Regions from separate parts of the Streptococcus halichoeri genome, predicted to be linked through region 3. Evidence: predicted binding sites of a transcription regulator. Region 3 holds the regulator's gene; each other region holds the start of a gene.
What was found. Region 3 encodes CtsR, which represses protease genes until heat stress. Its sites were predicted from a motif close to TTGGTCAAAAAAGGTCAAANA; they were not measured.

Region 1 (4,966 bases), 500 kb from region 3:
TGCTAGCTTATCAGGTAGTGATGCAAAACTCATCCCAGTCATGCACAGCCTATCTTTGGCTGTCCTTGTCTTTCCAGTAATGAGCGTTATTCGTGGCATCTTTCAAGGCTACAATAATCTAAAGCCTTTTGCCCTAAGCCAAATTGCAGAGCAGTTTATCCGTGTTATCTGGATGTTGCTTACGACTTACTACATTATGCAGCTGGGCTCAGGGAACTACGTTCAGGCAGTGACTCACTCCACCTTTGCGGCCTTTGTCGGAATGCTTGCCAGCATGGCGGTGCTGATTTATTATTTATGGCGCGAAGGCTTGCTCCAGGCTATCTTACGCAAAAATCAGCTGAGCTATCAGATTGATGCTAAGGGCCTGCTCTTTGAAACCATTAAAGAATCCATTCCTTTTATCATCATTGGCAGTGCCATCCAAGCTTTTCAATTGATTGACCAATGGACCTTTTCTAACACGATGTTGCTTTTGACCAACTACTCAAAATCGCAATTACTGGTTCTGTTTGGCTACTTTAATGCTAATCCATCGAAGATTACGATGATTTTGATTGCGGTCGCAGCTTCCATTGGGGGAGTGGGCATCGCCCTTTTAACCGAGAACTATGTCAAAAAAGACATGCATGCTGCGGCCAGATTGATTATTAATAATATCACCATGCTGCTGGCTTTTATCTTGCCGGCTTTGACTGGCGCCATTATTTTGGCTCGTCCGCTCTATACGATTTTTTATGGTCCTAGCAGTAATCAGGCGATTCATTTGTTTATAGCGGCTCTTGTCCAAACGATTTTTCTAGCGCTTTACTCGCTCTTATCGCCGATGCTTCAGGCCTTATTTGAAAATCGCAAAGCTTTACTTTATTTTATGTATGGGATTATGGTTAAACTGCTTTTACAAATCCCTGCGATTTATGTCTTCCATGCTTATGGCCCAATCCTTGCAACCTGTGTGGCTCTTTTTGTGCCTATTTATCTGATGTATCATCGCCTGCACAAAGTAACCCATTTCAATCGCCAAAGATTGCGCCGGCAAGTTTTGCTTGTTAGCCTTATTACCCTCATCATGGGGCTAGTGGTGCTGCTTGCCAGCTGGCTCTTAGGCATGGTGCTCATTCCAATCGATCGTTTGACTAGTCTGCTTTACTTAACGATTGTCGGTGCGATTGGTTTTGGTGTTTATGGCTATCTCGCCCTTGCTACGCATCTGCTTGATCGTTTTATTGGTGAAAGCAAAGCTAAAAAATTGCGCCAAAAGCTTCACCTTGCTTAGTAGCCAGCAAAAGGCAGGCAAATCATATATTAGTTACTCTGACTTGTTTAGCCGCCCCTTTTCAGGCAGGATGTGCCCTATTTTATTCATCAATGACCACAGAAAGCTTGGGTTTTCGCCCGGGCTTTTTTACTTACCCGACTTAAAAAATAAGCTTGAAAAGTCTTAAAGAATCAAGCAAAATCAAATTTTTTTTGCTATAATGTTAAAAGTGAAAAAAGAAGAAGGAAGTAATCAAAATGGGAAAATGTCAAGTGATTTCACACCCGCTCATTCAACACAAGTTATCAATCTTACGTCGTCAAGATACCTCAACCAAAGATTTTCGTGAATTAGTAAACGAAATTGCCATGCTGATGGGCTATGAAGTGTCGCGTGATCTCCCATTAGAAGATGTTGCGATTGAAACACCGGTGGCGACCACCGTGCAAAAACAACTTTCAGGGAAAAAGCTAGCCATTGTTCCTATCCTTCGAGCAGGGATTGGTATGGTTGATGGTTTTTTGAGTTTGGTGCCGGCTGCCAAAGTTGGTCATATTGGTATGTATCGCGATGAAGAAACATTGCAACCAGTTGAATATTTGGTAAAACTTCCTGAAGATATTGACCAACGGCAGATTTTTATCGTTGATCCCATGCTAGCAACTGGTGGCTCTGCTATTTTAGCGGTTGATTCGTTGAAAAAACGCGGTGCTACTAATATTAAATTTGTCTGTCTGGTTGCAGCCCCAGAAGGCGTTGCTAAGTTAAATGCTGCTCATCCTGATGTGGACATCTATACAGCAGCCCTTGATGAAAAACTAAATGAAAATGGCTATATTGTGCCTGGTCTTGGTGATGCGGGTGACCGTCTCTTTGGGACAAAATAACGTGCTAAGCCCTTTTTTAAGTAGGCACTGAGTTAAAGCACCAAAGGAACAAACCTTGATATGGGCGAAAAGTTAGCCTTTGGCAAAGCAAATATTTGACCTTTGTTGACCATTAGCTTATAATAGTATCAATCATTAATATCATGGTTGATGAACCCTGTTTGTCAATCATAAATAGAATGGAGATTTCTATGATTCCTGTTGTTATTGAACAAACAAGTCGTGGCGAACGCTCTTACGACATTTATTCGCGTTTATTAAAAGACCGTATCATTATGTTGACTGGTCCGGTCGAAGACAATCTTGCTAACAGTATTATCGCGCAGCTATTATTCTTGGATGCACAAGATAATACCAAAGATATTTACCTTTACGTCAATACGCCTGGTGGCTCTGTCTCGGCTGGTTTAGCGATTGTTGATACGATGAATTTCATCAAATCAGACGTGCAAACGATTGTTATGGGGATGGCTGCCTCAATGGGGACAGTCATTGCCTCATCTGGTACAAAAGGCAAACGCTTCATGTTGCCTAATGCGGAGTACATGATTCACCAGCCAATGGGTGGCACCGGTGGCGGTACGCAACAATCAGACATGGCCATTGCTGCTGAGCATCTCTTGAAAACGCGTCATCGTTTGGAAAAAATCTTGGCCCAAAATTCTGGCAAGACCATCAAACAAATTCACAAAGATGCTGAGCGTGATAATTGGATGACGGCAGAAGAAACGCTGGCTTATGGCTTTATTGATGAAATTATGGAAAATAACGAGCTAGTCTAAGGTTCACACTAGGGTGTAGCATTAGGTGACGCTCTCAAACATAAACACTTAAGTCCTGGCTTAAGTGTTTTTTGCGTACTCCTAGCTGAGCGACTCTGCTAAAAATATGATATAATCAAAAGTATGTTAGCCGTTAATGATCATTTATTTGCCTTAGAAGCTGCCGCCTTAGACTTGGTGCAAGCCCTGAAAAACACTCCTCAATATGGGCACTATCAGCTAGCAAGTAAGTAAGTACACAAAGATACAGAGCTTGGGCGCCGTATTCAGGCTTTTCAGCAATTAGTGGACACCTACGAGGAAGCTGCCAGACATAGCAAGGATGTTAGCCATTTGTCAGCACTTCGGCAGCAAGTTCTAGCCTGCAAAAAGCAATTAGATTTGCACCCGGCCATGGTTCAACTACGTTATGCGGAGGTTGATTTTCAAAAATTGCTGGCGCAGGTGACCCAAAGCCTGGCTGAGGCTGTATCGCCCACTATTTTTGTGGATACCGGTCTGCCCCTGGCAGCCAAAAAAGTACCCCCATCCTCAAGGGATTTATAAGAATATAAAAGAAAAGGATCAAAGATAAACCATGTATCAAAAACAAGAGAGACAAGGTCTAGTTGTGTATCTCTATTATAATCGCGATGCGCGCAAAGTGATGAAGTATGGTGATCTCCATTACCACTCTAAACGCTCTCGTTATCTGTATTTATATGTGAATCAGTCAGAAGTTGCTCAGAAAATAGAAGAGTTAAGTAAATTACGCTTTGTCAAAAAGGTGAAACCCTCAGAGCTTGCTGCTATTGATACTCATTTTGTTGGTAACCTGCATCGACAAGAAGACGAATCAGGCGCAACTGCTTACTAGCTGGCTAATGACCTTACAGGCTGAAAAAGGGTTTTGCTTAAATGGTTGATGATTAATGAGCACAGCTAGGTTAGATGGTGGGACCTTTTTTGTAACTTTGCTAGCTAAGCAGGTGGTCTTAGATTGAGCTGGAAACGACAGGCTTTGCTGTGACCACAGAACCACCTTAAGACAAAAGCTGTAAACCACGTCAATCCCTTTTGCTAGGGCTTGCTATCAAAGGCAGCCTAAGCCCTTTTATGTTGCCTCTTTGGGCTTTATGCATATAGGCATGTGGCTGAGTAATGCAGTGATTGCAACAGTTAACACGCTCAGATTGACCGTGTTTTTTTGTGTGATTTTTGGTAAAATAGAACTATTAAGGATATAAAGGTGACCATGAAAAAAGGACTACTGATTACGGTTGAAGGGCCAGATGGTGCTGGTAAAACCAGTGTTTTACAAGAAATTCTACCACTATTAAACACTCTGCTTGCTGGGCAGCTTGTGACCAGCCGAGAACCAGGTGGTGTTGTTATAGCAGAGGCGATTCGTGAAGTGATTTTAGATCTTAACCATTCAGCAATGGATGCTAAGACAGAGCTTCTCCTTTATATTGCTGCACGCAGGCAACATATGGTTGAAAAAGTCAAACCAGCTCTTGAGCAAGGGCAATGTGTGATTATGGACCGGTTTATTGACAGTTCAGTAGCTTATCAAGGGTATGGGCGTGGGCTGGACATTGAGGCCATTCAGTGGCTCAATCATTATGCTACTGATGGGCGTTTGCCTGATTTAACACTTTATTTTGATGTGCCTTCTGATATTGGTTTGAGCCGGATTTCACAAAATGGACAGCGCGAAGTCAATCGCCTTGATTTAGAACAACTAGAGTTGCATCAGCGGGTGCGAGCAGGTTATCGGGCCTTGGCTAAGGCTTATCCCGAGCGGATTGTAACGATTGATGCTTCGCAGGATTTTGAATCAGTTGTTGCAGATACTGTGCAAGTGTTAAGACCATTTTTGGCCAAACATCAAGGAGAGGAAAGTTAGTGGCAATTCAAGAGTTAGCACCAGAAATATTTCAGCAATTTCAGCAGATTATTGGGCACAATCGCTTGAGTCATGCTTATCTCTTTGCAGGAGACTATGCTAATTATGATATGGCTATCTATTTGGCACAAGCGCTCTTTTGTGAGCAACC
Region 2 (4,966 bases), 670 kb from region 3:
CATGCGCCATTGGGGGCTTGAACGAGAATGATCTGATCTTTATTTTGATTTGGAATAATGGCATAGACTCCTAAGCGTTTCTGATAGTCTACATTATCTTTTTTTTCTCCGAAAACTGGAATTGCCATAAGCTTTCTCCTTTGCCCTTATTATACTAAAAAATAGGGAAATAATCTTTGATTTTGCTAAAAATTTAGCGCTGGATGAAAAAACCTTCATTTTCAAAATTAGAAAATGAAGGTTTTGGGCTTTAATGGCTGGGCTGAGCAGCTTCTTCGCTTTGATTGGCTTTGATTGCAATGTGTCCATTACTTGTCATCATGGCACGTAAGTTTTTCTCAGTTGGGTGTTCAAGGTAATAATCGGTAATAGCATCTTCAATATGCTCTTGGATGGTGCGACGTAAGGGCCGTGCCCCCATTTTTGGATCATAACCAAGCTCTACCAATTTTTCTTTAACTTTGGTAGTGACATCAAGGTGGAGACCGTTGCGTCCAAGCCGATCATTGACATTGACTAGCATTAGATCAACAATTTTAAGAAGGTCTGGTTTAGAGAGTGCAGCGAATTCAACAATGGCATCAAAACGGTTCATAAATTCAGGGCTAAAGAAGTTACCTAGTTGTCCCAGTACCGAATTGGTCCGACCTTCGCGCGCAGCACCAAAACCAACCGACGCTTCAGCATTGCCTGTTCCAGCATTTGAGGTCATGATAATAATGGTATCTTTAAAGCTAACTGTGCGCCCTTGACCATCAGTGAGGCGACCATCATCAAGTACTTGAAGAAACATATGCATCACATCTGGATGGGCCTTTTCGACTTCGTCAAGAAGAATGAGCGAGTAGGGATTACGACGAACTTTTTCAGTTAGTTGACCAGCCTCATCATAACCAACATAGCCTGGAGGTGCTCCGACCAATTTGGATACGGCATGTTTTTCCATGTATTCAGACATATCAAAACGAATCATATTTTCGTCAGAGCCAAATAATTCAATAGCTAATTGCTTAGAAAGCTCGGTCTTTCCTACACCGGTTGGTCCTACAAACAAGAAGGAGCCGATTGGTCGATTGAGGCTGCCTAAGCCGACCCGGTTACGCCGAATGGCCTTGGCGATTTTTTCCACGGCTGCATCTTGGCCAATGACATGGCTCTTAAGATCATCAGCCAAGTGAATCAATTGTGACTGTTCTTTTGCTTTTAAGTCGCCAACTGGGATATTCGTTTTTTCCTCTACGATTGCTTCAATGGTTTTTTCAGTAATCAAAGGAATATCTTGGTCTGTGACCTCTTGTTTTTGCATTTCTTTTAGTTTGAGGATTTGGTCACGGAAATAAGCTGCGCGTTCAAAGTCTTCTTGACGGGTAGCTAGCGCTTTTTGATTTTCAGCGTCTACTAGCTTTTGATCAATTTCTTTTGGATCAACGAAATTAAGTGTTAGATTCATTTTTGAGCCTGCTTCATCCAGCAGGTCAATGGCCTTGTCTGGTAAGAATCGGTCTTGGATATAGCGATTCGAGAGATGAGCCGCAGCTAAAATAGCATCATCGCTATATTGAACATGGTGGTATTCTTCGTATTTCTTTTGAATACCCTTTAAGATAGTAATGGTTTCATCAACAGAAGGTTCATTGACTTTAACAGGTTGCATCCGCCGCTCTAGGGCAGCGTCTTTTTCAATAATCCGATATTCGTTGAGAGTGGTAGCGCCCACTAATTGGAGTTCACCACGTGCCAGAGCTGGTTTTAAGATATTACCAGCATCCATGTTACCATCGCCTGCATTGCCAGCGCCGACAATTTCATGGATTTCATCAATAAATAAGATGACGTCTTTGCGGTTACGAATTTCTTCCATGAGCTTTTGCATGCGCTCTTCAAATTGACCGCGGATACCAGTACCTTGGACCAAGCTGACCACATCTAAACGAATGACATGTTTTCCTTGCAGTTTATGCGGAACATCGCCATCAATAATTTTTTGAGCTAGGCCTTCTACAACAGCTGTTTTACCAACACCTGGCTCACCAATCAGGACGGGATTATTTTTTGTTCGCCGGTTCAGAATTTCAATCACGCGGCGAATCTCATCATCGCGCCCAATGACAGGGTCAATGCCGCCACGACTGGCAATATCGGTCACATCAATACCAAATTCATCTAAGAGTCCTTGAGGAGCTTGCGGATCTTGACGGCGGGTCGCTTGTCCAGACATGCGGTTATTTCGGCTGTTTGGATCATTTGAGAGATTATCTTGTTCTGAGCGTGGACTATTTGGAAGTTTACTAAACGGTTGGAAATTATTTAAATCATCCATAAAGTCTTCAAAAAGTGGTTTAATAGAGTCAGAAAGGGTACCTTGTTTTTGATTGCCCAATAAGCTATTTTGGGGATCTGTCTTCATAATTTGATAACAATTTTGACAAAGGTCAATTTGGCGTTGTTTGCCGTTCACATTAGTATATAGGTGAATAGAGGCTTCGTTTAAGTTACAATTTTGACAAAGCATAGGCTTTACCTCCAGTGAGTGATACGAGTTCAACTTTTAGTCAATAAAGGTCAAACTCTATATGTTCATTATAGCACCCTTTAAGCGGAAAGCAAGTAAAAAGTTTCCTAATTTAGCACTCTTAACTTTTGAGTGCTAATAGCTTGGTCTAGCTTCTAGGGGGCAAGTCATAAGCTGATAGCTACTACAAAATCAGGCCAAGCCAGGAAATAATTCACTTTTAGTGTCTGTTTATAGGTTTTTATGTTAGAATATAGTGAACACTAAACGAAACGAATAGGAGAATGGAAATGGAATCACATCTTGTGAGAATAATCAACCGTCTAGAATTGATGGTAACAGACGATGGGAACCTCAAGCGCAATTTTGAACGTGATGGTGTTGTCGTTGCTGAAGTTTCTTTTTCAAATGACCCAGAAAATGGACCAGTTTTTACCTTACGTGACGTGGAAGCACGGGAATCATACTCATTTGATAGTATTGACTTGATTGCAATGGAAATCTACGATTTATTATATTAAGTTAAAAGACTTGCTTGGGCAAGTTTTTTGTGCTTCCAGACGTTTTTAAGCCTTAAGTTGACAGCTCCTTAAGTGATGGTTTTAGGTTGGTCGCTCCTATTTTGGTCAAATGTTAACCTTAATAATGATTCGGTGGTGAAAGCCACTCTTTTTTTGCTATAATAGGTAACAGACTAAATAAAGAGGTACAAAATGATGGTAGAATTTTTAGATGGAAAAGCATTAGCCCAAAAAATGCAGGCTGAATTAGCTAAGAAAGTAACTGAACTTAAGCGTCAACATCAGATTGTTCCGGGCTTGGTTGTTATTTTAGTAGGTGATGATGCAGCTAGCCAAATCTACGTCAGAAATAAAGAGCGTGCTGCTCACGCTGCAGGTTTTAAGAGTCAGACCGTTCATCTGTCTGAATCAATCAGCCAAGAAGAATTGATTAATGTCATTATGACCTACAATGACGATCCGAGTATCCATGGCATTTTAGTTCAGCTCCCCTTACCAGACCACATTAATGACAAAAAAATTATCCTATCTATTAACCCAAGTAAGGATGTTGATGGCTTTCATCCGATGAATACAGGTCATCTCTGGTCAGGTCGGCCCCAGATGGTGCCTTGTACACCTGCAGGAATTATGGAGTTGCTCAGTGCCTACTCTATTTCATTAGAAGGCAAGCATGCGGTAATTATCGGCAGATCCAATATTGTTGGTAAGCCCATGGCCCAACTGTTGCTAGCCAAAAATGCCACAGTTACCTTAACCCATTCACGAACGAAACATTTAAAGGCCTTTACCAAGCAAGCAGATCTGCTAATTGTAGCGATTGGTGCTGGGCACTTTGTGACAAAGGATTTTGTCAAGGCTGGCGCGATTGTTGTAGATGTTGGGATGAACCGTGATGACAATGGCAAGTTAATTGGTGATGTAGACTTTGCTTCGGTTTCTCAGGTAGCTAGCATGTTAACACCTGTCCCAGGTGGCGTTGGCCCAATGACCATTACCATGTTGTTGGAGCAAACCTATCAAGCGGCCTTGCGTAAAGCAGCTAAAAACTAAATGATGTATGAGCGCCAGCTTTTGCCTTAATGACAAAGGAAGCCTTCCCTTTCAATCTGTGAAGCCGTAGGGCTTCTTTTGTCCTTTATCCTCTCATTTGTAGGGGAAAAATGGTATACTACATATGTTAGATGCACTATTATGTATGTTAGATATAACTTTTAACTCTCATAGAAAGAAAACACGATGGCTAATTATCTCTCAGTGTCTGAGCTGACGAAATACCTAAAAATGAAGTTTGATCGTGATCCTTATCTGGAACGCGTTTATTTGACAGGACAGGTGTCCAACTTTCGCCGGCGTCCTAACCATCAGTATTTCTCCATTAAGGATGAAAAAGCAGTTATTCAGGCGACCATGTGGGCAGGACAATTTAAGAAATTAGGATTTGAGCTAGAAGAAGGGCTCAAGATTAATGTCATCGGACGTGTCCAGCTCTATGAACCCAGCGGCTCTTACTCCATCATCGTTGAAAAGGCTGAGCCTGATGGCATTGGTGCCCTAGCACTGCAATTTGAACAACTAAAGAAAAAACTCGCAGAAGCAGGGTATTTTGATGCAAGGCACAAGCAGTCTTTGCCACAATTTGTTCAAAAAATCGGAGTGGTCACTAGCCCAAGTGGAGCGGTCATTCGTGATATTATTACCACTGTTTCTAGACGCTTTCCCGGCGTGGAAATTCTTTTGTTTCCCACCAAGGTCCAAGGTCAAGGCGCAGCACAAGAAGTGGTCGCAAATATTGCTCGGGCAAACCAGCGCGATGACCTGGATTTACTCATTGTAGGTCGTGGTGGTGGGTCGATTGAAGACCTCTGGGCCTTTAATGAAGAAATGGTGGTTCAGGCTATCTTTGAATCACGCTTGCCGATTATTTCCAGTG
Region 3 (4,966 bases):
ACTATAGTGCATGTACTATGACTTGTCAATACTGTTTTACAAACTTTTTTAAATTATTTGGGAAAAGGTGCCAATAGTACCTTATCAACCGGATTTTTACGTCAAAATATAATTAACAAACGCTTCTAAACGCCTTTTGTCGTAAGGTTTTGTGAGGTTGTGTAAAATTCTGTAAAGCGAGTTACTATATATACTTAAGGCCAGGGATTGCTAGGTTTGAAAAGATATGGTTAGGAGTTTAGGAAACGTTTTAAGGTTGATATGAAGGGTTTTTGGGGAAGTGGTAGCAGCAGTTTAAGCCAGCAAAAATGACCTTCCACGACAAGTGTGGAAAGCCATTTTATTAATCACTAAGGTTTTATCTTACGGAGTAGAAATGTTATCTGTGTAAATCTGACTAGTCTTCTTTGCGTTTAGTGGGAAGCACACCAGCAGAAGCCATGATAGATAGGGCCGCCACAGTGAAGAATGGGTTGACACTATCACCCGTTTGTGGCAAGTGCGCAGCAGTGTTTTGGGCTGCCATGTGTGGCGCCGCAGGCGTTGCTGCGTGGCTAGCTTTGCCATGGTTAGCTTTAGGTGCCGCTGGTTTGCCTTTGCCTGGTTTTTCTGGAGTGTGTGGTTTGCTTGGCTTCACTTCCGGAATAGCAGGGGTCGGAGCTGGCTTGATTTCCGGTTGCTCCGGTGTACTTGGCTTACCAGCTTCCGGTGCGTGTGGAGCTTGAGGTTTGGTTTCCGGAACTTTAGGCAGCTCTGGTGCTGGTTTAGGCGCAGGCGTTACCTCTGGCATTTGAGGTACATCTGGCTGACTTGGAACTTCCGGTTTGCTTTCTGGATCCATAGGTTCAGCTGGTTGGTCCTCATCCTTAGCCTCAGGAATCTTAGGCATTTCCGGAACTTTTTCTTGCTCGTGCTGTTTAAGTGCATCAAGTTTACCTTCTAGTGACTTGATTGAAGCGTCTTTCTCAGCAATCTTAGCTTGAATATCAGCTAATTGTTCTTTAAGCTTAGCTTTTTCCTCTTCACTGAGCTCAGTTTGGCTGCTAAGCTGAGCTTGAATGCTGTCTTTTTCTTGACTTAGCTTAACTTTTTCAGCGGTCAATTCAGCAACCTTAGCATCTGCAGCTTCTTTTTCAGCAGTAAGCTTATCAAGACTTGCTTGACTTTCTTCTACCTTAGCTTGCAGGCTAGAAATTTGCGCTTTCTTAGCATCTAACTCTGATTGAAGCTTCGCTTTTTCCGCAGTGTTTTGAGAGTTAGTAGCAGCGAATTTTTGTTGAAGATTGGATAGCGCTGTTTTTTCCTGGTCAAGTTGGTTTTGTAAAGTAGCTTTTTCTTTAGAAGCGTTTTCAGTTTCTTCTGTTAGACGCTTAACGCGAGTTTTAGTCTCACTTAGCTCTTCTGAGGTTTGTTTGGCTTTCGTTTCCAAGGCTTTCATTTGCTCTGTTAGCTCAGCATTTGATTGCTTGGCTTGAACTAGTTTAGACGAAATCTCGTCACTTTTAGCTTGCAGCTCTTTGTTTTGCTTTTTTGCAGAACTTAGCTGATTCTGAAGTTTATCTTGTTCTTCAGTAGCCTTTGTAAGTGTTGTTTCCACCTCTTTGCCGCTTTTACTCAATTGTTTGGCATTATTAACAGCTTTTTCATAATATTTGGTTCGACGACCAACTTCTTGTATTATCAAATCTCGGATAGATAAAAACTGCTTATCATTATTAAGAGGCTGCAAATCGCGCAAACCAAGTCCGGTTTGATTTGCATAATAAGGACTAATCTTTGAATCATAGTTTTGAGGAGCTTCTAAAAAGTCCAGTTTACTCAAAAAGTTTTCGCTAGGTGCCTTAAGATCAAAAAGATCTTCATATAGTTCTAACAGATAGTCAGTGTGAATACCTTTTAAACTATCTATGATATGCTGGGTGCGTTCTTTTGTATTTTCTTCTATTGCAATTTTAGAAAATACATATTCATCTATATTAAATGACTGATTACTGATAGACTTATCCAAGTTAAATTTGGAATTTTCTTCCGCCCGTACTGTCCCCTGTCCACTCAACAATCCTGCACTGACGACAAGGCTTGCTAACACCGCCTTTTTTGTCCAATTCCTATGGTGCTTTGCCATGTTTTTTCTAATCTCCTTTTCATTTATAGCACCCATCAGTATATATATATATATATATATACTCAAGGTCACGGAATTGCTGCATTTCAAAAAATGTGAACAAGTCTGTAAAGGGGGCTTGAAGCCTTATTTTTCCGGCTTTTTTTGCTGCGATGCCTCCCCGGTAGTAGCGGCTTATCTGGAGCCTTTGGGGCTAGGGTGATGGGTACTAATAACTATTTTTTTCGGGGAGGGTGAGTGTGAGATGATTAATAGTTGCGTTTACGGGAGAGCTTTTGATATAATGAAAGTCAGTTTTAGTCAAATTGACGAACCTTGTAAATGTGAGACAAAAAGGAGGGAGAGCAGGATGCCTAGCAAAAATACTTCAGATAGCATTGAGGAATACATCAAGGAATTGTTGGCGCAGTCTGGGATTGCAGAGATTAAGCGCTCGATGCTGGCAGACTCTTTTCAGGTTGTTCCTAGTCAGATTAACTATGTGATTAAAACGCGTTTTACTGAGAGTCGAGGCTATGAGGTCGAAAGTAAGCGTGGCGGGGGTGGCTATATCCGGATTGCTAAGGTGCATTTTTCGGATAAGCACCATTTAATAGGAAGTCTTCGTGGCTCGTTGAAGGAAACCATGAGTGAGGCGCTGTTTACTGATTCGGTGCAGCTGCTCTATAATGAAAATCTGATCACTGAGCGTGAAGGCAATTTGATTTTAGCGATGGCAACGAATGAAGTGCTTGGGGGAGATGCTCCAACGATTCGGGCCCGGATGTTTTATCGCCTTTTGCAGCGGATTGATAGAAAGGGGTCCCTCTAATGGTTGACTACTCTAAAAAGATGCGAGACATCTTTCAACAAGCGCAGTACCAAGCTGCGCGTTACGACAGCCAATTCTTAGAGACTTGGCACATTCTTTTAGCAATGGTCAAGGTAGAAAATTCTTTGGCTGGCCTGGTGTTTAGTGAATTTGAGCATAGTATTCCGATGGAAGAATACGAAGCGGCAGCGATTTTAGCTATGGGTAAAAGCCCTAAGGAAGAGGTAACTAAGGTGCCGTTGCGTCTGCAATCACGGGGATTGGAGGCGATTTTAGCTTTTGCGGCAACGATTCAAGAGGTGACCGGAGCTAAGGATGTGGGGTCAGAGCATGTGCTTTTTGCGATGCTTTTGAATCCTGATGTTTTGGCGTGCCGTGTGCTAGAATTGGCGGGCTTTAAGCTCAAGGACGACGGCAAGGGTGCTTTTCGTTTGGCGGATTTGCGTCGGGCGCTTGAGATGCATGCGGGTTATTCAAAGGCGACTATTAAGGCCATCCATGATCTGCGTAAGCCCAAAAAAGCCAAGGCTGGTGGTTTTTCAGAGATGATGAAACCACAAGCGACAGGGGACTTGTCTGATTTTACGCGCGATTTGACAGAGCTTGCGCGTCAGGGCAAGCTTGAGCCGGTGATTGGGCGTGAGGCAGAGGTGTCACGGATGGTGCAGATTCTCAGCCGCAAGACCAAGAATAATCCGGTCTTGGTTGGTGATGCTGGTGTCGGGAAAACGGCGCTTGCTTATGGCTTAGCCCAGCGGATTGTGGCTGGGACAACGACTTATGAGCTGCGTGAGATGCGGGTGTTGGAGCTAGACATGATGAGTGTGGTTGCTGGCACGCGCTTTAGGGGCGATTTTGAAGAACGGATGAATCAAATCATTGCTGATATTGAAGCTGACGGCAAGATTATTTTATTTGTGGATGAGTTGCACACTATTATGGGGTCAGGTAGTGGGATTGATAGCACTTTAGATGCGGCGAATATTTTGAAACCTGCCCTTTCCCGGGGCACGCTTCATATGGTTGGTGCCACGACCCAAGAAGAATATCAAAAGCATATTGAAAAAGATGCTGCGCTTTCTCGCCGCTTTGCCAAGATTTTGATTGACGAACCAAGTGAGGCTGATGCGACTGAGATTCTTATGGGGTTGAAGTCGACTTATGAAACGTTTCATCATGTGACGATTGCACGCGAAACAGTGGAGACAGCAGTCAAGATGGCGCATCGCTATTTAACAAGCAAGCATCTCCCTGATTCTGCGATTGACCTACTGGATGAGGCGAGCGCAACTGTCCAAGGTTTGGTGCAAAAGGAAGTGCCTAAGGATCTGACACCGGCCGATCAGGCGCTGATTGCTGGTGATATGAAACGCGTCTCTAAGCTGCTTAAGCAAACACAGGATGAGAGCGAGCCTAAGGCAGTTGCAGTGACACCAGACCACATTTTGACCACCTTGAGCAAGCTATCTGGCATTCCAGTTGAAAAACTAAGCCGGGCAGACAGTCAGAAATATTTGCGCCTCGAAAAAGAACTACACCAGCGGGTGATTGGCCAAGAGCAGGCTGTTTCTGTCATTGCTCGCGCTATCCGGCGTAATCAATCTGGCATTCGCACAGGCAAGCGGCCGATTGGTTCTTTCATGTTCTTAGGCCCAACAGGTGTTGGTAAAACAGAACTCGCCAAGGCTTTGGCAGAAGTGCTCTTTGATGACGCGTCTGCGCTGATTCGTTTTGACATGTCCGAATACATGGAGAAATTTGCGGCAAGCCGGCTAAATGGCGCACCGCCGGGCTATGTTGGCTATGATGAAGGAGGCGAGCTGACAGAAAAAGTGCGCAATAAGCCTTATGCTGTGCTCTTGTTTGACGAAGTCGAAAAAGCCCACCCAGACATCTTTAATGTCTTGCTGCAAGTGCTTGATGACGGTATGCTGACAGATAGCCGGGGTCGTAAGGTTGATTTTTCAAATACCATTATTATCATGACCAGTAACCTGGGCGCAACAGCCTTGCGTGATGATAAGACTGTT

Region 1: the regulator CtsR is predicted to act here: its motif matches at 2,238-2,258, upstream of K5J94_RS04660 (ATP-dependent Clp protease proteolytic subunit).
Region 2: the regulator CtsR is predicted to act here: its motif matches at 2,549-2,569, upstream of K5J94_RS08585 (ATP-dependent Clp protease ATP-binding subunit).

Annotation. Positions count from the first base shown of each region.
Region 1 is NZ_CP081502.1:969,298-974,263, forward strand. Features, by position in the region: gene K5J94_RS04650 (putative polysaccharide biosynthesis protein) at 1-1,276, shown strand, start outside; gene upp (uracil phosphoribosyltransferase) at 1,516-2,145, shown strand; gene K5J94_RS04660 (ATP-dependent Clp protease proteolytic subunit) at 2,337-2,927, shown strand; partial or broken gene K5J94_RS04665 (YlbF family regulator) at 3,174-3,473, shown strand; gene K5J94_RS04670 (YlbG family protein) at 3,505-3,783, shown strand; gene tmk (dTMP kinase) at 4,162-4,815, shown strand; gene K5J94_RS04680 (DNA polymerase III subunit delta') at 4,815-4,966, shown strand, end outside.
Region 2 is NZ_CP081502.1:1,832,070-1,837,035, reverse strand. Features, by position in the region: gene K5J94_RS08590 (NUDIX hydrolase) at 1-128, opposite strand, end outside; gene K5J94_RS08585 (ATP-dependent Clp protease ATP-binding subunit) at 251-2,512, opposite strand; gene K5J94_RS08580 (YkuJ family protein) at 2,803-3,033, shown strand; gene K5J94_RS08575 (bifunctional methylenetetrahydrofolate dehydrogenase/methenyltetrahydrofolate cyclohydrolase) at 3,229-4,086, shown strand; gene xseA (exodeoxyribonuclease VII large subunit) at 4,273-4,966, shown strand, end outside.
Region 3 is NZ_CP081502.1:473,200-478,165, forward strand. Features, by position in the region: gene K5J94_RS02460 (LPXTG cell wall anchor domain-containing protein) at 398-2,125, opposite strand; gene K5J94_RS02465 (CtsR family transcriptional regulator) at 2,475-2,936, shown strand; gene K5J94_RS02470 (ATP-dependent Clp protease ATP-binding subunit) at 2,936-4,966, shown strand, end outside.